DNA from 3 places in the Sutcliffiella sp. FSL R7-0096 genome. Region 2 is predicted to be linked to each of the others. Evidence: riboswitches for the same ligand, from Rfam matches in the RefSeq annotation. Region 2 holds a riboswitch; each other region holds the start of a gene.
The links. A riboswitch is a leader RNA that binds a small molecule or an ion and turns the genes downstream of it on or off. The one in region 2 is predicted to bind S-adenosylmethionine.
Positions count from the first base shown of each region.

Region 1: linked by a shared signal. The riboswitch ahead of MKY77_RS21265 (methionine ABC transporter ATP-binding protein) and the one ahead of MKY77_RS05550 (methionine ABC transporter ATP-binding protein) in region 2 are both predicted to bind S-adenosylmethionine.
Region 3: linked by a shared signal. The riboswitch ahead of mtnW (2,3-diketo-5-methylthiopentyl-1-phosphate enolase) and the one ahead of MKY77_RS05550 (methionine ABC transporter ATP-binding protein) in region 2 are both predicted to bind S-adenosylmethionine.

Region 1 covers NZ_CP152003.1:4,129,355-4,137,662, forward strand. The annotation lists gene MKY77_RS21255 (MetQ/NlpA family ABC transporter substrate-binding protein) at 119-976, opposite strand; gene MKY77_RS21260 (methionine ABC transporter permease) at 996-1,649, opposite strand; gene MKY77_RS21265 (methionine ABC transporter ATP-binding protein) at 1,636-2,667, opposite strand; SAM riboswitch class I at 2,806-2,922, opposite strand; gene MKY77_RS21270 (diacylglycerol kinase family protein) at 3,017-3,898, opposite strand; gene MKY77_RS21275 (hypothetical protein) at 3,969-4,304, opposite strand; gene MKY77_RS21280 (MFS transporter) at 4,426-5,694, opposite strand; gene MKY77_RS21285 (thioredoxin family protein) at 5,878-6,192, opposite strand; gene MKY77_RS21290 (toprim domain-containing protein) at 6,219-6,566, opposite strand; gene MKY77_RS21295 (YusG family protein) at 6,717-6,962, opposite strand; gene gcvH (glycine cleavage system protein GcvH) at 7,213-7,596, opposite strand; gene MKY77_RS21305 (arsenate reductase family protein) at 7,673-8,029, opposite strand; gene MKY77_RS21310 (Crp/Fnr family transcriptional regulator) at 8,243-8,308, shown strand, end outside.
Region 2 covers NZ_CP152003.1:1,083,051-1,091,358, forward strand. The annotation lists gene MKY77_RS05530 (GNAT family N-acetyltransferase) at 1-291, shown strand, start outside; gene MKY77_RS05535 (M20 family metallopeptidase) at 412-1,620, opposite strand; gene MKY77_RS05540 (MetQ/NlpA family ABC transporter substrate-binding protein) at 1,633-2,460, opposite strand; gene MKY77_RS05545 (methionine ABC transporter permease) at 2,476-3,126, opposite strand; gene MKY77_RS05550 (methionine ABC transporter ATP-binding protein) at 3,116-4,147, opposite strand; SAM riboswitch class I at 4,227-4,334, opposite strand; SAM riboswitch class I at 4,431-4,539, opposite strand; gene MKY77_RS05555 (hypothetical protein) at 4,863-5,036, shown strand; gene MKY77_RS05560 (SDR family NAD(P)-dependent oxidoreductase) at 5,090-5,872, opposite strand; gene MKY77_RS05565 (alpha/beta hydrolase) at 6,140-7,129, shown strand; gene MKY77_RS05570 (hypothetical protein) at 7,324-8,082, shown strand; gene MKY77_RS05575 (M14 family zinc carboxypeptidase) at 8,251-8,308, shown strand, end outside.
Region 3 covers NZ_CP152003.1:1,646,396-1,654,703, forward strand. The annotation lists gene cspD (cold-shock protein CspD) at 312-509, shown strand; gene MKY77_RS08390 (carbon-nitrogen family hydrolase) at 875-1,657, opposite strand; gene MKY77_RS08395 (pyridoxal phosphate-dependent aminotransferase) at 1,756-2,928, shown strand; SAM riboswitch class I at 3,147-3,253, shown strand; gene mtnW (2,3-diketo-5-methylthiopentyl-1-phosphate enolase) at 3,329-4,573, shown strand; gene MKY77_RS08405 (2-hydroxy-3-keto-5-methylthiopentenyl-1-phosphate phosphatase) at 4,570-5,235, shown strand; gene MKY77_RS08410 (methylthioribulose 1-phosphate dehydratase) at 5,232-5,870, shown strand; gene MKY77_RS08415 (cupin domain-containing protein) at 6,071-6,604, shown strand; gene MKY77_RS08420 (CoA-disulfide reductase) at 6,728-8,071, shown strand; gene cbpA (cyclic di-AMP binding protein CbpA) at 8,180-8,308, shown strand, end outside.

The sequences.
Region 1 (8,308 bases), 1.9 Mb from region 2:
ACTCCCATCCTTATTTTTCACAGAGTTAGTATTTGTTTAGGTGGGAGGTAAGTATTCATGAGCGACAAATATTTTAAATTAAAACCCCGTGCCTATATAGCACGGGGTTCTCAAATGTTTACTCCTCATCAGCAGCTTTTGCTGGTAGTACGGAGCCTTTATATTTTTCTTCGATGAACGCTTTGATTTCATCAGACTGGAGCACTTCCACCAATGCTTTGATTTGCTCGTTGTCTTTGTCTTCCTCACGTACAACAATTAGGTTTACGTACGGGTTGTTTTCACCAGATTCTAATGCAATTGCTTCTTCTTCTGGATCAATTTCTGCACCCAAGGCATAGTTCCCATTAATCAATACTGCATCTCCATCACCATTCAAGTATGCTTGAGGTAGAAAAGCTGCGTCAAATTGTGTGTTGAATTGCAGGTCTTTCGGATTGTCTTCAATATCATCAATTGTAGCGGATGTAGTTTCTACACCCTCTTTTAGAGTGATCAAACCTTTTTCCTCTAGCATCGCCAAAATACGACCATGATCTGCAACTGAATTACTCATTAAAATTTGTGCACCTTCAGGAAGTTCCTCAAGGCTATCATATTTTTGAGAATATACACCGATAGGTTCAATGTGCACACCGCCAGCACTTACAAAGTCGTAATTATTTTCTGCAATTTGAGATTTTAAATATGGCTCATGTTGAAAATAGTTTGCATCAATATCTCCATCACGAAGTGTTTGGTTTGGAAGAATATAGTCTGTAAATGTCTTAATCTCTAATTCGATTCCTTTTTCTTCAAGCAAAGCCTTTGCTTCTTCCAGAACCTCTGAATGTGGCACATTGGAAGCCCCAATAACGAGTTTACCTTCCTCAATGTTTGAACCTGTACCACTTTCTCCACCTTCATTGCTTGTACCACAAGCAGCCAAAACCAGTACTAATAATGAAACCACTGCATAACTTAATAACTTTTTCATCTGAAAAATCCCCGCTTTCTTATCGTTTGTCTAGTTTATTTGTAACCAAATCTCCAATAAATTGGATGATAAACACAATGATTAAAATGATGACAGTACATACAAGTGTTACTTCCCAGTTGTTACGCTGGAACCCATCTAAGAATGCCAGGTTACCCAACCCACCTGCACCGATGATTCCCGCCATCGCCGTGTAACTTACGATTGCAATGGCAGTTACGGTTATACCGGAAACCAATGCTGGCATCGATTCCGGAATCAATACTTTCCAGATGATTTCTGTTGTTTTAGCTCCCATGGAACGTGCTGCTTCAATGACACCTTTATCAATTTCACGTAGCGCAATTTCAACCATACGGGCGTAGAATGGTGCAGCCCCTATAATCAAAGCAGGCAGGGCAGCGTTGGCACCGATGATGGTATCCATGATGAACCTTGTGAAAGGAATAAGTAAAAATATTAAAATGACAAATGGGATGGAACGGAAGATATTCACAAACGCCGCTACAATTCCATTAATGATACGACTTTCCCAAATATTGCCCTTCGATGTTAAAAACAATAACAGTCCTAAGACGATCCCTAAGATGAAAGTGGCAACAACAGATATACTACTCATATAAAGGGTTTCTAAGGTAGCATCCCACATTTTGTCCCAATTAACGCGTTCCATGTGTCATCACCTCCAACTCCACTTGCTGCTCACGGATAAATGCCAATGCCTCTTGTACTTGGGCTTCTTCTCCATCAAGATGTACAAAAAGAGTGCCGTATGCTCCGTTTTGAGTCTGTGATATTTTACCTTGAAGAATGTTCACATCAATCGGAAACCTGCGAATCAAGTTCGTTATCAAAGGCTGTTCCGCCGAAGTACCTACAAATGTTAACTGTATCACTTTACCTTGCGGATATTCTGCCAAAAGATGTTCCACTGTCTCTTGTGTATCTTCCGGTTCTGTCACCTGCTTGACGAAGCGTTTCGTGATAGGCTGCTCGGGCTTGCGGAATACATTTAGAACATCACCTTGTTCCACGACTTTCCCATTCTCCATGACAGCTACGCGATGACAGATTTTACGGATGACATGCATTTCATGTGTGATCAGTACGATCGTCAGAGATAATCGCTTATTGATATCGACCAAGAGGTCTAAGATGGAATCCGTGGTTTGTGGATCCAAAGCAGAAGTCGCTTCATCACATAAAAGTACTTTTGGGTTATTTGCAAGCGCCCTTGCAATCCCGACTCTTTGCTTTTGTCCCCCACTTAGTTGAGATGGATAAGAGTCTCCCCTTCCTTCTAACCCTACAAGTTTGATAAGTTCATCTACTCGCTTATTGCGTTCTGTCCTACTGACTCCAGCAATCTCAAGCGGAAACGCGATGTTTTCCTTTACCGTCCTTGACCATAAAAGATTGAAATGTTGGAAAATCATACTGATTTCCTGGCGTGCTTGTCTCAGTTCCCTGCCCTTTACCTTCGCAAGGTTTCTTCCTGCTACATCCACCACCCCATCTGTAGGAGTTTCCAGTCCGTTTAGCATGCGGATCAGGGTACTTTTCCCTGCTCCACTGTATCCAATCACACCAAATATTTCGCCATGGTTGATGGATAAATCTATATTATCAACAGCTGTAACCGGTCCATTTTTCGTTTTAAAAACTTTTTTAACACCTTGAAGTGAAATCATGCATGCACCTTCCTTCTTACATTTGCTTTGTTTTAGCTTACCCAATTAGGTTTAATCAAACGTTTTGGTTCCCACTTGAAAAATAAAAAATCCCTTCCGCAATAATGAGCAGAAAGGATTAAATGAGAAAAGTCCTTTCTCTCATCTATCAAAGCAAATAACTTTACTTTGTGTGAATTGGCACCATTTCAACAATTCCTTGTTGACGGTTGCCGGGTTTCATCGGGCACGTCCCTCCACCTCTCTCGATAAGAGATTAACATATATAATTTAAGTTAAGTATTTGGGCAATTTGAATTAACGAATGTTATCGTATCACGGGTGCAAATAACATGTCAATTAAAAACTTTTATAAAACTCTCAGTCCGTTCTTTTTTATTCTGAAATCCCTTCCCCCACTTCGTATTATTTCCCCATCACACTGCATGATTAAAGGTTCCTCTGGTTTCACTTGAATGGATGATCCCCTAAGCATCGTCACATGCCGATGATTTACGTGCTTCCCCTTAAAGGCTAGTGGGAAAACGAAAAGCAGCTCCCATCTCCCAATTCCGGATACCACACACACATCCAATAACCCATCATCCGCTTTGGCTTCCGGACATATCTTGATCCCCCCGCCATAGTAGGGCAGATTAGCAATTGCCACGAGCCAGACATCATCGTATTCGCTAATTTTGCCATCCACTATTATGGAGACCTTAGAAGATTTATATGTAAACAGAACTTTAAAGATATTTATTATATAGGACAAACCACCAAGTCCTATTTTATTCAAAAAACGCTTCGATTTCGACTTATTCGTAACTTCCGCAACCTGCCCGTCAAAGCCTAAACCTGCAATGGAAATAAAATACTCCTCCCCTACCTTAGGGATATCGATGCTAAAAACTTCTCCAGCTAAAATTCGATCCAACGCCCCTTTAGCAACAAAAGGGACCCCCAGGCTTCTTGCCAGGTCATTACCAGATCCAGCAGGAACAATCCCGAGAGCCACCTCTTTTGCAACCAATCGATTCACTACTTCATGGATCGTTCCATCTCCCCCAACCACTATTACCGCAGTTATCACGTCATCTATCTGTTCCATTAATTTACCGGCATGACCTTTATATTCAGTAAAGGAAACCTTATACACTACTTTTTTAACCTTTAACAACTTTTCCGTAGCTTCCCAAACACGCAGTCCTTTTCCGTTACCAGCCGTCTTATTTACAATAAAATAATACACAATCTTACACCGCCTATAATCTTCTCTTTTTCTACCTCTTCTTATTTCGCTATAGGCGTGCACAATTCCTTTACGAGACCTCTTTTCTTTCTGAACGGTTCACTAAAGTAAAAAGGGAATCAAGCAACAGGTAATGTCTGAAGGAACCCTTGAATGACAACCCTTTAATCTCCCTCATTTTGGTACCATTCAATAATTTGATGATTTCTTCTGTAGACCCCTCTATCACTATATCCACCATGTTTGCTTCTTCCTCGACCTTCAGAACATTTTTACATAGCGAAAAGACTGTCTTTTCTCCATAGGCGACCAAGCAGCAGCGCAGACTGTAGTAAGGTAAGATTTCCAACACATGCAATTTCCCTTTTGCTTTTGCGATAAATATTTCCAAGCTCTCTTTTACCATACAAACCCGCCCCCTTTGCCTATTAGATTCCGTATAAGTTAACTGAATCCCTGCAATTTAAAAAGAACAATTACCGAGTATTTCCGATAACTGTTCTTCATTTCCCAAGAAATATGTCAGACTATGATGTCTTTACCATAGTCTTTTGATAGGTTGCCGTCGATTTTTCTCTAAACATCAAATAAAAGAAAATAGAACTTGTCAGATAAAGCACCGCCGTGATGGAGAAAACAATCGAATATCCCCAATATTCCCCATACAAAAGCACAATCGTCATAGACACCGGACCCATGCTTGCCCATCCGAGTGAGAACACCATCTGATTAATGGAGTTGGCAAAGCCTTTTAGAGAGTTATCCACTCGCTCCATCATCATGGAAGAAATAATCGGGTTTGCGGCATTCATGAGCGCCTGCCTGAAAAGGAATCCCAGTGCTGCCAACCAGAATATTTGGGTGAAGGCTGTTAATAGCATGAAGGGCAAGGAAAGTAGCTGCAAAATGACAACCGCTCTCATTTCTCCCACTCTCCGGACTACCGCCGGGCCTATGATCATGGCAACAGCAGTTACAGCCTGACCGAGTGAGAGCACGATACCGATAGTCGAGTTGGATGTCCCAAAGCGGTCCGCAAAGTACATGTTCAGATAAGGAATAACCAGACCAGACCCAAAACCTACCAAAATGGAGGCAAAGGAAAAAGCGAAAATCAATTTCCACTGCCCTTTAGGGATGGAGGATCGGAAGCTTTTAAACGAAAAAGCCTTGTTTTCTTGCTTTCGTGGAACTTCTGTCGTTTTAAGTAAAGGGAAGATTCCGACCATGAAGATGATGCTTCCGATAAGCAATGTCAGTCTTATACTCCAGACTGGGCTAAGACCTACTAGATGTAAAAATAGATCTGTCAAAGTCCCTCCAAGGAGATTCCCGACTACATTCGCACCCATCATGACCGCAAAATGGTAACTGAAAAGTTTTACCCGCTGCTCTTTTGTAGAGCTTTCCGCAAGCCACGGAACTGCCGTTACCTGAATAAAAGCCATGGCAATACCAGCTATAAATGCACTGATTAGAAGTAGCGATTCCAACTCAAAAATACTTCTCAAAAACATAAAGATTCCGCTGAAAAACACACCATAGATCATCATTTTCCTGCGTCCAATTTTATCACTTAAAATTCCCGCTGGTATTAGAATAATGGCTGCGGCCAGTGATGACATTGCAATAACATTTCCGTTCACCGTTTCTGCAAAGCCTAGCTCTCTGATATAAAAATTATAAACAATCATAAAGATCCCAAGCCCGATCTGGGTCAGGATGTTAACGATAAACAATTGCTGAATGTTGTGGTTATAGCGCCTGAAAGATTGAAACCAATTTACATTTTTCAAAGTATGTAACCCCTCGTCTGTTTAGGTGAATATTTCGCATCCCTAAACAAATTTACTTCTTTTTCAGAAAAATGGCAATAGGCGATTGTGTCGAAATAAAAATAAAAAACACCATAGAATGGTGTTCCAGACTGTTGAGGTTATCTGTTGGAAGAGTTGATCTTCTTTTCAGGTGTTTTCTAATCACTTCCCGTCATACTCCTTAAAGAGACCATACAAATACTCCACAGAACGGAAAGCATATATTTTTTCTTTTATTTCTCCATTTTTGAAAATCATCAAACAAGGGACACTTTCAATTTCCCATTGCATGGCTAGATCCTGTATATAATTCACATCCAGCATTCCGAATGTAAACTCTGGGAAAAGTTCTTTTGTCACATCCATCATGCGCTTGGCAACCTGACACGTTCCACACATGGGGGTGTAAAAATAGACCACAGTCAGTTGGTCTTGGTTAATTTCGTTTACTAGTTCATTCTTCGTCCAATCTTTCATTTTCTCATCCTCTAGTAAAGCCTTTATTACAAGTACTGTGCATGAATATCTATGTTGGCACTTAACAACACCGTTGCTATATGGTGGTGTGGCGCAGAGGCCACTTCTCGATACATTTTATCAATATAGAGATGTTCCGCTTCGGGAAACTCCCTTTTGAACAGCTTACGGAGTTTTTCACCTGAACTGTCAGCATCCACCAGGATATAAACTTCTTTATCCATGATATCCTCTATCAATTCATCTAACTTGGTGACGCTGATGGTACCATTGGTGCATATTATATGAACCGGTTCATTGATGACTTCCTGTATGCGTTTTTTATCTGATTTCCCCTCGACAATGATGATCTTTTCCTCATATATAAAATCCATATCCATCACCTGTTCTAAAAAGATGTATAAAGATAAGTTGCTTTATACTATAACTATTCTGAGTGGCGGTAATGTACACTTAAAATGAAAAATAAGGGCGTTGATATGAAAAAGGGGCGGAACTAATAAAAGTCCCAACCCCACCGATGGTTAACACCATCCATTTTCGTAGTCGCAATCTACATATTTCGCATCTTTTTCGGAAGGCACTTGAACTTGTTGGAAGATCTTGCTTCCTTCTTGTTCATAGCCGTTTTTTAAACTGAATTGGTTTCCATGTTCGGTAAACATTACTTGCCCGATGGATTCGCGCTCTACAAAAAGCTCAAAACCTTGATCCGTTAATTTACCATTAACTCGATCGGTGATATCCAATCTTTTGTTATCCAATGTCATCTAAGGTCACCTTCTTTAGTTAAATGCTCTGTTAAACACCGCTGTTGATTTCCTCACTAGGCTTCGCTTTCCTAGGGGCGTTTGGGGAGCCTCCTCGGCTTGCGACTGCAGGGTCTCCCCTAAACGCTATCTCCCTCAGGATTCTTCGCCTATTTTCCAATCAACAGCTTGATTGCTGCAAAATCAACAATCGCTTCAACAGAGCCTAATGAAATGTTAACTAAGGTTAGGTTGCCCCCCAGTAGGATAATTAGTCTTCTTTTGTCATTTCCTCATATTGCTCAGCAGTCATTAATTTGTCTACTTCGCCAGCATCTGTAGGTTCCACCACAATCATCCAAGCTTTTTCATATGGTGATTCGTTAACGTACTCAGGGCTGTCATTTAAGTCTTCGTTGACTTCCACTACTTTACCGCTGATTGGAGCGTAAAGTTCAGATACCGTTTTAACGGATTCTACACTTCCAAAAGGCTCATCTGCAGAAATTTCGTCTCCAACTTCAGGAAGCTCTACAAACACGATATCTCCAAGTTCGGATTGTGCAAAGTGTGTAATTCCAATTCGAACTGTTTCCCCTTCAACTTTTACCCATTCATGCTCTTCGGAATAACGTAAATCTTTAGGTGTGCTCATCAATAATTCCCTCCATCAAACTAGTTTATTTTAAGCTCTTCTAAAAGGGCGTACCCATTTATAAAGAGAGCCTGTCCTATTTCCATGTTTCTTCAAACTGCTTTTCGTTAAATCCAACTGTTACTTTGCTGCCATCTGTTGTAATGGGACGCTTAATCAACATGCCGTCTGTGGCAAGAATATCAAGCAACTCATCTTCAGAGGCTGTTTTTACTTTATCCTTTAATCCTAGCTCACGATATTTCATGCCACTTGTATTAAAGAATTTCTTGAGTTCAAGGCCGCTTTTTTTATAAAGCTCCTCCAGCTTTTCACGTGATGGTGGATTTTCGACAATATGTACTTCTTCTACTGCTACACCATTCGCTTCCAACCACTTTTTTGCATTGCGGCATGTGCCACATTTAGGATACCAATAAAACGTTACTGCCATAACCTTTTTGCACCACCTTACAATACATGATTTTACTCATATATTGTAGCATAACAGAAAGCTTGCGCCTAATTATCAACTCTAATAATTCGACGAATTTCTTAGATTTCCTTTATAACTTCAAACAATTTATTCATGCAATGGATTTTAAGTGGTTTAACCGCTAAAATAAACCTATAGCGGGGAATACGGAACGGTGAAAGGATGAGCCCTATGACGGAAAAGTTATCAAAAGAACTAAAAGAATTTTTGTTCACTTCTTTTGAAAAGAAATTAGCT
Region 2 (8,308 bases):
TTGATATGTGAAACCAAAATGAAAATCAAACATAGAGCTACAATTGTGGCGATGTACGTATTACCTGAACAGAGAAAATCAGGTGTTGGAAAAGAACTCATGAACGAGGCAATCACCAAGGCAAAGGAACTAAAGGAAATAGAACAAATTTATCTAGCGGTTACAGCAAGCAACGAACCTGCGAAACGCCTTTATGGTTCACTCGGTTTCGTTACTTATGGAGTGGATAGGAACGGGTTGAAAATAGGCGCTACATATTTTGATGAGGATTTGATGGTGTTAATGTTATAAAAATTCAGAATGGAACTTGTTTCACTAAGAGGTGAGTTCTTTTTATGACTGGTTAAATGGATGCTTAAAAAAAGAAATGAACAGCTAATTACTTCGCTGAACATTTCTTTTTTATTGATATCATAATGTCTTCTTTGCTAACTCAAAGTCCTTTCTTACTTTCGATAAAACCTCCGGATCTGTCAAGAGCCTCAAGCCGGTCAGTGCCAATGCTTCCGCCCCAACCAACAGTGCGTGGTCACCTTGTGGCGAGCGGGCTGCTGACTTGAACTCCTCCGTATGACCGACCAATGTGTCAGGACCTATTTTAATATATGGATGGATGGTCGGGACCACTTGGCTGATGTTGCCGACATCAGTAGATCCGATTCCAGCTTTGCCTTCTAGTACAACCGTTTCTCCAAGTGACTCCACAATCTCTTTGTATATAGCATCCAGGCTCTCGTTCAATAAGATATTGTCCACTTCATTCTGGAATGCGATGACATTAAGTTTCGCCCCGGTTGTAAGGGCAGCACCTTCTGCGATGGCTTTCACTTTGCATGTTACTTCATTCAATCCTTCTCGAGTCGCAGCCCTTATATAGAAGCGTGCTTTTGCGTATTCCGGTACAATGTTAGGTGCATCGCCACCATGAGTGATGATGCCGTGAATCCGGACATCATTTGTTACATGTTGGCGCAGTGCATTGATGCCATTGAATAACTGAATGACAGAATCTAGTGTATTTACTCCTTCGTGGGGAGATGCGGCAGCATGGGCAGGCTTTCCGATAAATTCGAAATCCAATGGATCGACAGCGAGTGTTGGGCCAGTTAATCTCGTTGCATTTCCCGGATGAACCATCAAGGCTGCATCGAGATGCTGTACTAGACCGTGTTTAACGAAGCTTCCTTTGGCACTGCCATTCGGGCCGCCTTCCTCAGCTGGTGTACCGAACACGGTGACTTCACCACCAGTTTCATCTAATACTTTACTTAGAGCGACCGCGGCTGCGACGCTAGTTGTCCCGATGATATTGTGTCCGCATGCATGACCGATGCCAGGGAGAGCGTCATATTCTGCAAGATAACCGATGGAGGGGCCAGGCTTCTCTGACTTTTTAGTAGCGATGAATCCTGTTTCATGTCCTGCAACATTTGTTTTCACTTCAAATCCTTCATCTCTTAAGATGGAGGTAAGAAGGGAAGAAGCGAAAAATTCCTCGTTTCCAATCTCCGGTCTCTCATGAATCTGATGGCTGGTAGATAGATAGAGTGCTTGCTTATGTTTAATATCCTCTTTAATGATGACTGTTTTTTCATCAACTTGTGGAAGGGTTATTGCCATGTAAATCACTCCTTATTCTTTATTAGTATCAACGCCGATTTCACTTAATGGAACAAACGTGGGAATCGTACTGCCTTTATATTCTTTTTCAATGAATTCTTTCACATCGTCTTCTTGATACAGTGCGGCAAGCTTCTGTAAGTCTTCACGATTTTTATCCTCGGTACGGACAGCAATGATGTTGATGTATGGTGTTGCAGTATCATCTTCATGGAAAATGGAGTCTTCTGTAGGGTTAAAGCCAGCATCAACGGCAATTCCGTTATTGATGATGGAAGCAGCTACGTCTGGTAAAACACGTGGCGTTTGACCTGCTACTACCGGGATGATTTCAAGATTTTTTGGATTTTCCACGATTTTGTCCAATGAACCGTTCCCGTCAAAATCCTCCGTAAGAGTGATAAGGCCTGCATCTTGAAGGAGTAAAAATGCTCTACCCATGTTGGTCGCTTCGTTTGGTACGGCAATTTTTCCGCCTTCCGGGATATCCTCCACGTTTTCATACTTCTCTGAGTATAGACCCATTGGTGCGATAACGGTTGTGGCAATCGGTGTTAGATCTAGATCATGCTCTTTGATAAATGCTTCAAAGTAGGAAATGGTCTGAAACGCGTTAGCATCCAGTTCCTTTTGTGCCAAGGCTAGGTTCGGTTGTACATAATCGGAGAAACTGACTATCTCAATGTCCAGTCCTTCTTTTTCCGCCTTCTTCGCTACAAAGTCCCAAATTCGATTGTCGGTGCCGCTCACTCCGATTTTAATGGTGTCACTGTCATTGGAGCACCCTACTGCTGTTAGTAAAAGAATGGTTAAAATAGCAAAGCTAAGTAATTTTTTCATGATGTTTGTCTCTCCCTATCGTCTTCTGATTTTTTTGGATAAAATGTTTCCGGAGCTTTGGATCGCCTGGACCATCACGACCAGGATGGCAACGGTGATGAACATGGTGATTTCATCGAACTGTTGATAGCCGTATGTAATCGCAAGGTCACCGAGGCCACCGCCTCCAACGGCCCCTGCCATTGCGGAAGCCCCAATCAAGCCAATGGTTGCGATGGTGATGGCAAGTACCAGCGAACTCAACGCTTCCGGTAAAAGGAAACGAAAAATGATCTGTCTTGGTGTAGCCCCCATCGCCTCTGCGGCTTCAAGTACACCTGGTTCCACTTCCAACAACGAATTTTCTACTAATCTTGCAAAATATGGTGCCGCATAAAAGATGAGCGGTACGGTTGCGGCGGCGGTTCCAATGGAGGTTCCCACTATCAGTCTCGTAAGCGGGATGATCGCTACGAGTAAAATGATGAAAGGTATCGAACGTAAAACGTTGATTATTGGATTTAAAAAGTTAAATAGTACATTGTTTTCTAGAATATGTCCCTTTCTCGTCACAACTAACAGCACACCAAGTGGTAAGCCAATCAGTACGGAGAATAGTAGGGAAAAGCTGACCATCGATAAGGTTTCTAATAAGGCGTCAATAATTTGATCGGAACTAACTCGCATGTGCATTCACCTCTTTCACTAATACTTTTTCTTGTTGTATGAAAAATAAAGCGCGTTTGATTTCGGAAGGTTCCCCTTTTAACTCCACAACCAGGTTTCCAAAGGGAACACCTTGCAGTTCGGTAATGTTTCCGAAAAGGACATTCACATCCACATGGAACTTCTTAGCCACCTGGGACAGGAAGGGCTGGCCAGCTGAAGCACCGACAAAGTTGATTCGGTAAATTCCTTGGTGATCATCTTTTTGACTAACTAGATCCCTAATCGATGAAGGCAACTTATCATTCAAGACAGAACTGACGAAGTTCCGTGCAGTTGAGGTCTTAGGATTGGAAAATAGGTCAAAAACCGAACCGTGTTCAATGATTTTGCCTTTTTCAATGACAGCCACTTTATCGCAAATATCCCGGATGACTGACATCTCATGGGTGATCATCAGGATGGTGATTTTGTATTCCAGGTTTATCTTTTTCAAAAGCTGAAGGATGGAGCTTGTTGTTTGTGGATCAAGGGCTGATGTCGCTTCATCACATAGCAGGACGGAAGGTCTCGTGGCCAATGCCCTGGCAATTCCGACTCGTTGCTTCTGCCCACCAGAAAGTTGGTCAGGATAGTTATCCTTCTTATCACCAAGCCCTACAAAGTCGAGAAGCTCCTCGACTCTTGTTTGGATGTCCGCTTTTTTAACATTACTGATAAGAAGGGGCATTGCTACGTTTTCATATACCGTTTTCGAGTTAAGTAAGTTAAAGTGTTGAAAGACCATTCCAATCTTTCTTTTAGCATTTCTTAAATTTTTGGGTGATAGTTTTGAAAGATCTACTCCACCGACGAGAACTTTCCCTGATGTTGGTCTCTCTAGCAGATTCACACAACGAAGGAGAGAGCTCTTTCCGGCACCGCTGAATCCGATGACTCCGTAAATCTCGCCTTCTTCAATGCTCAAGTCGATGCCATCTAGCGCATGTACTTCCTGCTCGCCACTTTTGTAGACCTTTTTGACGTTCTTGAATGTGATCATGATGTTTCCTCCTTATTGGAAAATAAAAATGCCCTTTTCTTGGAAAGACAAGAAAAGGACATCGCTATGTAGATGCTCTTTCTTATCTTTCAAGCGTTAATGCTTGATGGAATTGGCACAGTGCTTCACAAGAAAGCCTGTTGCCGAGGTTTCACAGGGCCAGTCCCTCCACCTCTCTGGATAAGAAAACTAAATTTATTCAATTGGAAAACTCGGGTTTAGAATACAAAAAACCTCTTCTTAGCAAGTAAGAAGAGGTTAGCGCCCGTGCATGCTTATGCTCTTCTTATCTTTCCAAGCATGATTGCTTGAAAGGAATTGGCACAGTGCTTTATAAAAAGCCTGTTGCCGAGGTTTCACAGGGCCGTTCCCTCCACCTCTCTGGATAAGAAAATAAGTTTTTATTTGAATGATGATAAGTTTATAACGGTTGTGAATGGATGTCAACGTTTTTTTGAAAAATAAAAAATATTAGAAGGAACTTAAGGTGTAGCATGTACTTATCTCTGAATTATTATATCAGTACTCTTATTCTTAATTAACATATAAAGCCCCTTGACTCAAATAGTTTACCAATAGCTATTTTAGCATCATGCAGAGTGGGAAAGAAATAGGTCATTGGATGGACCATTGTTTGGAAAACCTTATCCCAATCCTTATAAAATAAGATATTCTAACACATACTTAGGAATATGATTCAGTGGAGGTGAAGGTATTGAAAGATTGGAATGAGCAATCTGCTAAAAATAACAATATCCAGCCTGATTTAAAACTTGCTACTGAACAATTGGCTGATAAAAAGGTGCAATTTGATGTACAAGAGCAAATTGGAATGGAAGCGATAGGGCAGGAAGAGAAAGATGTACCACCTGGCAGTGTAAATCAATAGATTGCAAGTAAAAAAGGTAAGCATGTGGCTCACCTTTTTTACTTGCAAAGACTCTAGAGGAGGGATTCTGCTCCATCAATAAAGATTTGGCTGCCAGTAATATGACTGGAAGAATCTGAGGCCAAAAAAGAAATGAGGTCTGCAACCTGTTCCGGCTTGCCTGGTTGATGCTCTAAGGGGTGGGAGCTATCGGGATACTCAATGGGAATCTTGATTTTTTTGAGTTCCTCTTCCTCTGGGAAGGTGTTTTTTTCGATATTCGTTTCTATCGCCCCTGGACAGATTATATTGACCCGAATATGATATTTTGCCAATTCAAGCGCCGCCATCTTTCCAAAAGCAACTTGTCCTGCTTTGGAGGAACTGTAAGCGGACATTCCGAAACCACGGAAGGTTCTTGTACCATTGATGGAGCTGGTGATGATGATACTGCCACCTTGGGCTTTCATATGGGGAATTGCATGCTTTACGGTCAGGAATGTACTTTTTAGATTGGTGTTCAGGGTCTGATTCCAATCTTCTTCATCAAGATCTTCAATAGGTGCCACTTTCCCATTTATCCCTGCATTTGCAAAGACGATATCAAGCTGTCCCCAGCGATCGAGCACCTGCTTGAAGCTTGCCTCAAGATCTTTGGTATCGGAAACATCAGTCTGGAGTGCCATCGCTTCTCCACCGGCTTCCGCTATTTCCTGTCTGAGCTGTTCGGCATCCTCTTCCTTCAAATCAAGTATCGCTACCTTTACACCACTTTTGGCGAGTCTGATTGCACTTGCCCTGCCAATTCCGGAGGACCCACCAGTAATAATGGCAACCTTCTCTATGTTCCTATTCATTTATCTCACTCCTTCAAAAACAAGTTATGAGAATCATTTACCCATTTCTGAAAAGAAGCACACATGGGGACCCTTGTCCCAAGATGCACTTCCTGATTTACTGATAGGAGAATGGGCTGTTTTGAAAGCGGTAGAGATTATAGACGAATTAGAATTTGAAAGCAGATAAAACTAGAGTCGGGAATTGGATTAAACTGTGGAACTAATTTAATGTCTACTTCGTATAGGTAATGAATGTAACTTTTATAAAAGAAAGTAGAGGAAAAGATGAACACTAAGAAGAGATTCAGTTTCCGCAAAATATTGAAGTATATATCAGTAGGCTTAATAAGTATGGTTGTATTGTGGGTGGCGTTTCATCATGTAATGGTTCTCTTCGAAAAGAACAAGTTTGAAGCTACAGGACAACTGGTGGAAGTGGATGGTAACCGTATGCATGTACATGTTGAAGGTGAGGGAGCAAATACTATTGTTCTACTTCCTGGATTAGGAACTTCAGCGCCAGTACTGGATTTTGAGCCACTTATGAATGAGTTGAGCAAGAGTAATAAAGTAGTAGTCGTAGAGCCGTTTGGTTATGGATGGAGTGGGAAGACTGATAAGGATAGAACGGTAGAAAATGTGTTGGAAGAAGTAAGGACAGCGTTGCAGGAAGCGAAAATTGAAGGCCCATATATTCTGATGCCTCATTCTATTGGCGGAATCTATAGTACGTACTATGCAAATACATATCCTGAAGAGGTTGAAGCGATCGTGGGTATTGATCCAACACTTCCAGCGGCGGTGGAATATTTTGATGTACCGGTTCCTACTATGCCAGGTTTCCTTAGGGCGATTCCGCCGAGTGGGATTGCAAGGATAGTGGTAGCTGGAAATGAGGAGGATTTTTTACCATTGACAGAAGAAGGGACGTATTCAGCTAATAACCTAGAAATAACGAAAACTCTAACTGTCTGGAATGGCTACAATAAAAATATCATCATGGAAGCAAATGAGATTAGTAATAATATCGCCAAAACAATTAACATGACGTTTCCGTCCGATATACCAGTAATGATTTTTACACCGAAGGACGAAAAGGTAAATCCGGCTGGAAGATCTACTATAACCTTTTATGAAGAGCAATTAACAAATGTAGTGAAAAGTAAAATTGTACCGTTAGATGGCCATCATTATTTGCATTGGACAAATGCAAAAGAGATGAGTGAGCATGTTGGAGAGTTTATAGATGAATTTCAAGATAACAAAGACTATTGAATTTACGATTTTACATTTTGTAAATAAAATGAAAAGCACTGGCTATATGCTGGTGCTGATTTTATGTTTACTGTCCTGAACTATTGTTAACATATTATTACAATTTTAATGAGACAAAGTGAAACCTAAGAATATATTAAACGTCTTATTAGTAGGAGGTGGATAGAATAAAAGCTTATAAATTTATACTTATAATGTTAATAGTTGTTGTGAGTGGTTGTAGTCAGAAGCTGAGTAGTGACGTTGAAATAGCAAAACAACATCTTGAAGGAATGGGGTACTCCGTTGTTTCCAATAAGGGGGAAGGGGAAATCCAGTTCCTTACATCACAGCTTGAGGAGTTGCCGACAAGACAAATTTTGGGTGTCCAGACTGGTGAGGTGACACAGTTCCTGAATAAGGATATAGTGACGGTCAGCTTTATGATTAGCAACCATCCATTGGATGATATGTATAACAAAGGGAAAACCAAAGCTACTGTGTTTGTAATAGATAATGAGGTGGTTGGTGGTTGGTCATTACCTCATGCAAGTCAAGCTTTAGTAGGTGGGGTTTACTCACTGGACGGTAAGACCATCGAAGAGGTGCATGGGTCTAATCAAGCATGGGTTTCCAAGATGGAAAAGGCAGTTTCAACTAAGCCTATCAAGGTGGAGAAACGAGCGGATATTGGATACGTAACAATAAATATTTTGGAAACACAAGAGGATTTTGAAAGACTGGAAAGCTTTTTTGAGAATAAAGTGTGGCAAGAAGGAATAGAGGTGCAAATGGCCACACCTCCAGAGTACCGATTTACGTTGAACGGTTCAAATTATGCTGTTTGGGTGACGCCTCTTGGTGATGGGCTTGAGCTTGTCAGAGAAGGGGAAGGGATGTACATGAAACTGGGTGTAGATCATTCGGCTGTTCTGTATGAGTTGATGACAGGGGAAGCGTTCTTAAGTGAGTAGAACGTACCTTTTTTAACTGCTTTTCTTATAGGGCTTTCTGCTTAATTCCTTGCCTCTTACAAAAGTTTTGTCAAAAAAAGAAAGGAGTTTATCCTTATTTACAGATTATTCGATAAAATTTAATCTAAATATGTAGGATTACGAAATAATTTAACTAAGGAGGAAATTATGAAAAAGATCAGTAAAACGGTATTAGCGTTATCTTTAACAGGTGTAATGACGATTG
Region 3 (8,308 bases), 560 kb from region 2:
ATATGCATGTAGTATTACAGCAGGGAAAAGAGCACGACAATAAGGAATATTATTGTTGGTTAAAATATACAAAAAGCAACAAAGTTACGAGAAAAGGCTTTAACAAACAGGAATCTGATTATTTTGAAGAATTAAGTTGAATTGTATGAATTGTTTGGTTAAAACCTTGAAAAAATGATGGGCACCTGCTATTATTAAACTATTATTTTTGTTCGTGAATATGGAAAGTCAGAAACAAGTTTTCGTCTTGAAATGTTTGAAAGAGCAAGAATAGTAATATTTACGTGGGTAAACCACAAGGAGGAACAAACATGTTACAAGGTAAAGTAAAATGGTTCAACGCAGAAAAAGGTTTTGGATTCATCGAAGTTGAAGGTCAAGACGACGTATTCGTACACTTCTCCGCAATCCAAGGCGAAGGTTTCAAAACTCTAGAAGAAGGTCAAGAAGTTTCTTTCGAAATCGTTGAAGGTGCTCGTGGACCTCAAGCTGCTAACGTTACAAAATAATGCTAGCCAAATAGAAAAGGACTCCATCCCGGAGTCCTTTTTGTTTTGAAAGAATAAGAGAATTTTATAATACAGATGATTTCCGTTCCAGGCGCTTCGCTTCCCTGCGGGCGGTCCGTGAGCCTCCTCACAACGCTTCAGGGTTCTAACCTGTCCCTTCCTCCCGCGGGCGTCTGCGCGCCTTCCACTCCAATCAACATAATGACTTCATTTACTTAAGGCTGTGTAAAAAAAACTCTAACTGAGCTATTTGAAAAAGTTCTAACATTACGTTTTGTAATTTTCAGCTATGGATTGGAGCTAATGGCGAAGACTCCAGCACCGTCCCGCGGAAAGGAACAGCGGTGTATTATTAAACCGCTAAATTAATAGTATTGTGGTCTTCTATCTTCAAAGATCGGGATTCTTTTCCTTACTTCCTCCACTTTAGCCAAATCAATTTCAGCAGTAATAATCTCTTCTCTTTCTCCTGCTTCTGCCAAAACTTCCCCCCAAGGATCAATAATCATGGAGTGTCCTGCAAAAGCATTCTTCGGATCTGCGCCTGAACGGTTACAAGCGATTACATAACACTGGTTCTCAATGGCCCGGGCGATAAGAAGGGTACGCCAATGGTCAACCCTTGCCAAAGGCCATTCTGCAACAACAAAGATTGCTTTTGCATCTTTTGTAGTATGGGCACGGATCCACTCAGGAAACCGTATATCATAGCAAATGAAGCCAGCACATGTTTCTCCGTCAAGCTCAAACATTCCATCTGTCTTTCCTGGCTGGAGGAAGTGATGCTCGTCCATCAATCGAAAAAGGTGCAATTTGCTATATTCTCCGGCAACTTCTCCATCTTTGTTGACCGTAATCATCGTGTTATAAATCCCTTTGTTTGTTTTTTTGGCGACAGAACCACCCACAATGTGAGCGTTCAGCTCTTTTGCCGCAGATTTAAGGAACTTGGTTGTAACAAAACCGCCAGAATCTGCAATCTTATCAAGGCGTCCGAGATCATAGCCTGTAGACCAAAGTTCAGGTAATACGATGATATCAGGTCGATCATTGCCTGCCACTGTCAACAGTTCACAAGCTTTTTCTATATTTGCTTCGGGATCTCCGAAGGCTATATCAAATTGAATACAAGCTATTTTCCATTTCATAAGTTTATCCCCCCGTTGAAAAAATACTTTACAAGTTGAATCTAACAATATATGATTTGTGACTAGGATTTCAAGAATTTTCTAAGTAGGTGAAAAAGGTGAAACACTTTCAACAATCTGAATTATTAAATACACTGCCTAAACAGTTCTTTGCATCATTGGTTGAAAAAGTGGGGAAAGTGGTCGCACAAGGTCATGATGTGATCAATCTAGGACAAGGAAACCCGGATCAGCCCACACCTGAACATATTGTAAGCTCGTTACAGGATGCAGTTGAAAAACCAGATCATCATAAATATTCCCCATTTCGGGGGCATCAATTTCTCAAAGAAGCTATTGCCACTTTCTATAAAAGGGAATACGATGTGGACATAAATCCAGATACTGAAGTAGCCATACTCTTTGGTGGCAAGGCTGGACTAGTGGAAATTCCCCAGTGTTTATTGAATGAAGGGGATACCGTCCTTGTCCCAGACCCGGGCTATCCAGATTATTGGTCTGGAGTGGCATTGGCCAAAGCTAAAATGGAATATATGCCATTAAAAGAAGTATATCATTTTTTACCAAACTATGAAGATATCAATTCAGAAGTCTTGGAAGCTGCTAAGCTCATGTTCCTCAATTATCCCAATAATCCGACAGGAGCTGTGGCGAATTCAGCATTTTTTAAGGAAACTGTAAAACTTGCAAATGAACACGATATTTGCGTTGTACATGACTTTGCCTATGGTGCCATCGGTTTTGATGGAAAAAAACCACTTAGCTTCATGCAGACCCCAGGTGCGAAGGATGTCGGAATTGAAATCTATACTTTGTCGAAAACTTTTAATATGGCTGGATGGCGTGTAGGGTTTGCAGTGGGGAATGAAAGTGTGATCAAAGCTATCAATCTTTTGCAGGATCATATGTATGTTAGTATTTTTGGCGCGATCCAAGAGGCAGCTGCCACAGCATTGTTAGATAAACAAACATGTGTCCAGGAGCTTGTAGATTTGTATGAGGATAGAAGGAATGTCCTTATTCAAGGGTTGCGGGAAATTGGATGGGAAGTAAAGGCACCGAAAGGATCCTTTTTTGCATGGTTAAAAGTTCCTGAAGGGTATACTTCCAAGGAGTTTGCAGACAAGCTTCTTGAGGAAGCACATGTTGTCGTAGCGCCTGGTATAGGCTTTGGATCCTTTGGCGAAGGCTATGTACGCGTCGGTTTATTAACCAGTACGGAAAGGTTGCAAGAAGCAGTTCAACGAATCAGAGAGTTGAAGATTTTCTGAATAGTCTGTTGACATAAAGGCAGAATGATGGCATAATCTCAACTAGAATTCAGTTAAATTACTAGCTGTTGATTGAGCAAATGGCGAAGACTCCAGTGGGGGAATAGCGACAATGTTGAGACCCCGCAGGCGAAAACGAGGAGGCTCAAGGTCGCCCCACGGAAAGCGAAGCCATATGAGGAAATTAACAGCGGTGAATAATAAATTTATATTATCCAATCTTATCAAGAGCAGGTGGAGGGACTGGCCCGATGAAACCCGGCAACCGACTTAATTTTATTAAGCACGGTGCTAAATCTTGCAGCATGAAGCTGATAGATAAGAGGACGTTAGATAGACGAACCTCTTCTTATCGAAGAGGTTTTTTGTTTTTTTAAGATCGATGGAAAGGGTGTACATAATGTCAGAAATTCTAGCAACCTATCTGGTTCATGATCATAAAGGGAATCTTGAAAAAAAAGCGGAAGGTATCGCACTCGGACTTACAATCGGGTCCTGGACTGACCTCCCACAACTTGAACAGGAGCAGCTGAAAAAGCATAAAGGCAGAGTGGTAAGCGTCAAAAAGCTTTCGTCAAGTGACAGGGTGGATGCTTATTTGGGGAACACCATAACACGCGGCATCATCCAAATTGCGTATCCTAGTTTCAATTACAGCAACGACCTTCCAGCCATTTTAACCACTGTATTCGGCAAGCTTTCGCTTGATGGGGAGATAAAGTTAATCGATCTTGAGTTCAGTAATGACTTGAAGCGGGCATATCCTGGACCGAAATTTGGAATCGAGGGGCTTCGCACCACTACAGGCGTTCATAATAGACCATTCGTCATGAGCATTTTCAAAGGGGTGATCGGCAGGGACCTTGCTTATCTTACTGATCAGTTGAAGGAGCAGGCTCTCGGGGGAGTGGATTTCATCAAGGATGACGAAATATTGTTTGAAAACGAACTTACCCCTTTTGAAAAAAGGATTACCGAAGGCAGAAGAATCTTAGAGGAAGTGAAAGAGGAGACAGGTCATCGTGCAAGATATGCGGTAAACCTGACAGGCCGTTCGTTAGAGCTTAAGGATAAAGCAAAAAGGGCTGTAGAATTAGGTGCTGATTTTCTGCTATTTAATGTTTTTGCTTATGGGCTTGATACACTTCAAAGTTTGGCAGAAGACAAGGAAGTATCCATTCCGATCATGGCACATCCGGCGGTTAGCGGAGCGGTGACCCCGTCAGAATTTTATGGCATTTCCAATGAATTACTGTTAGGTAAACTTTTACGCTATGCAGGAGCTGACTTTTCCTTATTTCCGTCACCTTATGGAAGTGTAGCGTTGCCGAAGGAACAAGCGCTCGGAATCCGGGATGCCCTGACGGTAGCTGACAATCAGTTGAAAACGACTTTGCCTGTACCATCAGCTGGGATACACCCAGGACTCGTACCGCTACTTTATCAGGATTTTGGGAACGATGCGGTCATCAACGCAGGAGGAGGGGTCCACGGACATGAGCTTGGTGGGGCAGCCGGAGCAAAAGCTTTCCGTCAGGCAGTAGATGCGGTGAAGGCTGGGGAATCGCTGACAGTTTACGCCCAAAAGCACCCTGAGCTTGAGGTTGCCATTAAGCAATGGGGAAGTGTGGAGGTTACATCATGACAGTCAATAAGCAGATGATTTTTTGTGACTTTGATGGAACCATCACCAATAGTGACAATATCATTGCCATCATGAAGAAATACGCCCCAGAAGAATGGGACGAAATTAAAAACCAGGTACTATCCCAAGAAATCTCCATCAAGGAAGGGGTTGGGAAGATGTTTGCCCTTCTTCCTTCTGAGAAAAAAGAGGCTATTACGGAATATATATTAGCTTACGCTGAGATACGGGATGGCTTCAAAGAGTTTGTGGCATTTACAAAAGAAGAGGGAATTCCATTCTATATTGTTTCTGGTGGTATTGATTTCTTTGTGAAACCACTTTTAGAAGGGTTGGTAGATGAAACGAACATCTATTGTAATCACTCCGATTTTTCTGGAGAAACAATAAACATCCTCTGGCCGCATTCGTGTGATGAGGACTGTAACAACGAATGTGGGTGCTGCAAGCCCTCCATTATCAGAAAGCTTGCCGAATCCGACACCGAAAAAATAGTGATTGGCGATTCCATTACTGATTTAGAAGCGGCAAAGCTTGCTGACCAAGTAATTGCGAGGGACTTTCTGATTAAAAAGTGTGAGGAGCACTCCATCGACTTTTCACCGTTCGAAACGTTTTATGATGTGATGGACATTCTGAAAAAACGGGAGGTGACTGCATGAGTCAGTTTTTAAAGAAATGGACCGAACTTTCTGAGGTTAAGGAAGAATTGGCTTTGCGTGATTGGTTTTTTGGCACAAGTGGAAACCTTTCCATCAAAGTGTCAGATACACCGCTTCAATTCTTGGTTTCTTCAAGCGGCAAGGACAAGAGAAAGATAACTTCAGAAGATTTCCTGCTTGTGGATGAATTGGGAAAAGCTGTCGAAAGCACTGTGTTGAAGCCTTCAGCAGAGACATTACTACACCTCGAAGTTTACCGGAAGACAAAAGCTGGTTGTTCCTTGCATGTCCATACTGTAGATAATAATGTCATATCTGAGTTATATGGTGATCACGGCGAGATTGTTTTCAAAGGACAAGAAATCATTAAAGCCTTCGGCATCTGGGAGGAAGATGCAGAAGTAAGGATACCAATCATAAGAAACAATGCGGATATCCCAGCATTGGCAAATGAATTTTCTCAATTTATAGATGGAGATGCTGGAGCTGTCCTTATCAGGAATCATGGAATCACCGTTTGGGGGAAAACAGCCTTTGAAGCGAAAAAATACCTAGAGGCCTGGGAGTTTCTATTCTCCTATCATTTGAAATTATTAAGTGTAAAAAATTTGGTCCAACCAAAAATATCTATTTAAATCTTATATAGAAAGTAAGTTCAAAGGTTTCCCTAGCTGTTGATTGGAGGAACGGGCGAAGACTCCGGCGGGAGGTAACGGTAGCTTGAGACCCCACAGCGGAGCGAGGAGGCTCGAGCACACGCCCCGCGGAAAGCGAAGCCCGGTACGGAAATCAACAGCGGAGTTTAATAATGATATAAAATAAGGAGGAATTTAACATGGCAGAAATCAGATTACACGAAACAGATGAAAGAATCAGTGGGAAAGAAAAGGTGGAAAGCTTCCTAAATGATAATGAAGTAATCTACGAAAACTGGGACATTGCGAAACTCCCTCAACACTTGCAGGAAAACTTTTCTTTAACAGATGAAAACAAAGAAGAAATCCTAACAGTTTTCAAAGATGAGATTGCTGCGATTTCCTTAAAAAGAGGGTACAAGGCACAAGATGTTATCTCTTTATCTGATACAACACCTAACTTGGAGCAACTTCTTCAAAACTTCAATAAAGAGCACCATCATACAGATGATGAAGTTCGATTCATTGTCAGTGGCCATGGTATATTCGTTATTCAAGGAAAGGATGGCTCTTTCTTTGATGTAGAATTGGAGCCTGGCGATTTAATCTCTGTCCCGCCAAATGTCCGCCACTACTTCACCTTAATGGAGGATCGTAAAGTAGTCGCAGTTCGAATCTTCGTAACCACAGAAGGTTGGGTACCGATTTATGAAAAAGAAGAAGTGAATAACTAATAAAAAAACAGATGACCTTGCGTTGGCAGCAGGGTCATCTGTTTTTACTTTTCATGACTACTTTATCTGTCTGGAGGGAATATAATGGTATTAAAACAGAGATAGATTAAGGAGGAAGGCACTATGGAACATGTTGTCATAATAGGAGGAATAGCAGGTGGAATGAGCGCCGCCTCCAAACTTAGAAGATTGGATGAAAAGGTGAAAATCAGCGTATTTGAAAAAGATTCACATATATCCTACGGTGCCTGTGGCCTACCTTACTACATATCAGGAATAACAAAATCCCATGAAGACCTGCTGGCAAGGACTGTGGAAGACTTTGAAAAACGCAACATTCAAGTACACATTCACCATGAGGCAATAAGTGTCGATCCTGAACATCAAAGAGTAAATGTGAAGAACCTTATTACAGGAGATGAAACATGGATCGACTACGATAAATTACTCATTGCAACAGGATCAAAACCGATTGTTCCGCCGTTCGTACCAAAAGGGGCAACAAATGTTCACACATTGAAAACCTTAAATGATGGTATCAGGATGAGAGAGTACTTTTGCAATAAGGCTATAAAAAAGGTAGGCATCATAGGTGGAGGTTACATTGGAATGGAGCTCGTGGAGAGCATGTTGGAGCTTGGGAAAGAAGTTGTGGTCATCGAGCTACAGGACCAGATTTTGCCCAATTATGATGCGGAAATGGCCAATATTGTTTCGGATTCGATAAATTCGATACAAGGTGCTTCCATTCGAACTGGAGAAGAAGTGAAGGAACTTAAAGTATCAGGGGATAAAGTGTCACATATAGTGACGGACAAGGCCACAATTGAAGTGGATACAGTAATCGTCAACATCGGAAATAAACCGAACACGGAGTTTGTTGAAAACCTAGGCCTGGAAATGCTGGAAAACGGGGCAATTATCGTAGACACCCAACAAAAGACTAGCCTCCCATCCATTTATGCTGCTGGTGATTGTGCAACAAGTAATCACCTTCTATTGAACAGACCTGTCAATATCGGTCTAGGCACAACGGCGAACAAACATGGAAGAGTGGCTGCAGATAACCTGGCTGGCATACCATCCACTTTTGAAGGGATACTTGGAACAAATGTTGTGAAAGTGATGGAATGGACCGCTGCTATGACTGGGCTGACCGAAAAAGAGGCGAAAAAAGAAGAACTCGACATTGAATGTGTAGTCATTGAAACAAATAACCACGCCTCCTACTACCCGGATGCCGAAACCATTCATATCAAGCTTGTGTATGAAAAGGGCTCACAAAAGCTGCTTGGTGCACAAATGGTTGGTAAGGATATATCGATTGCCAAAAGATTGGATGTCTATGCAACGGCTATAACCTGCGGATTGTCTACCAAGCAAATCGGTATGCTAGATCTCTGTTATGCCCCACCCTATGCTACAGTTTGGGACGCAGTTCAAGTGGCAGCAAATGCAGCAAAATAAGAAACTAGATAAGTTGTTAAAATATTGTGAATTTTCTTTACCACTAAAGTCAAATATGCTAATGTAATAGTAGCTCTATACATATATTTTGACAGAGGAGTGAGAGAGATGAAGGTCCGCTACAATTTCGTGCCAAAGCATGATGTTCAGTATTGTGAACCAACTTATACCATCAAACAGGCATATGAGAAAATAAAGGATACTGGTTATCGGTGCATTCCGATCCTTTCCAATGAT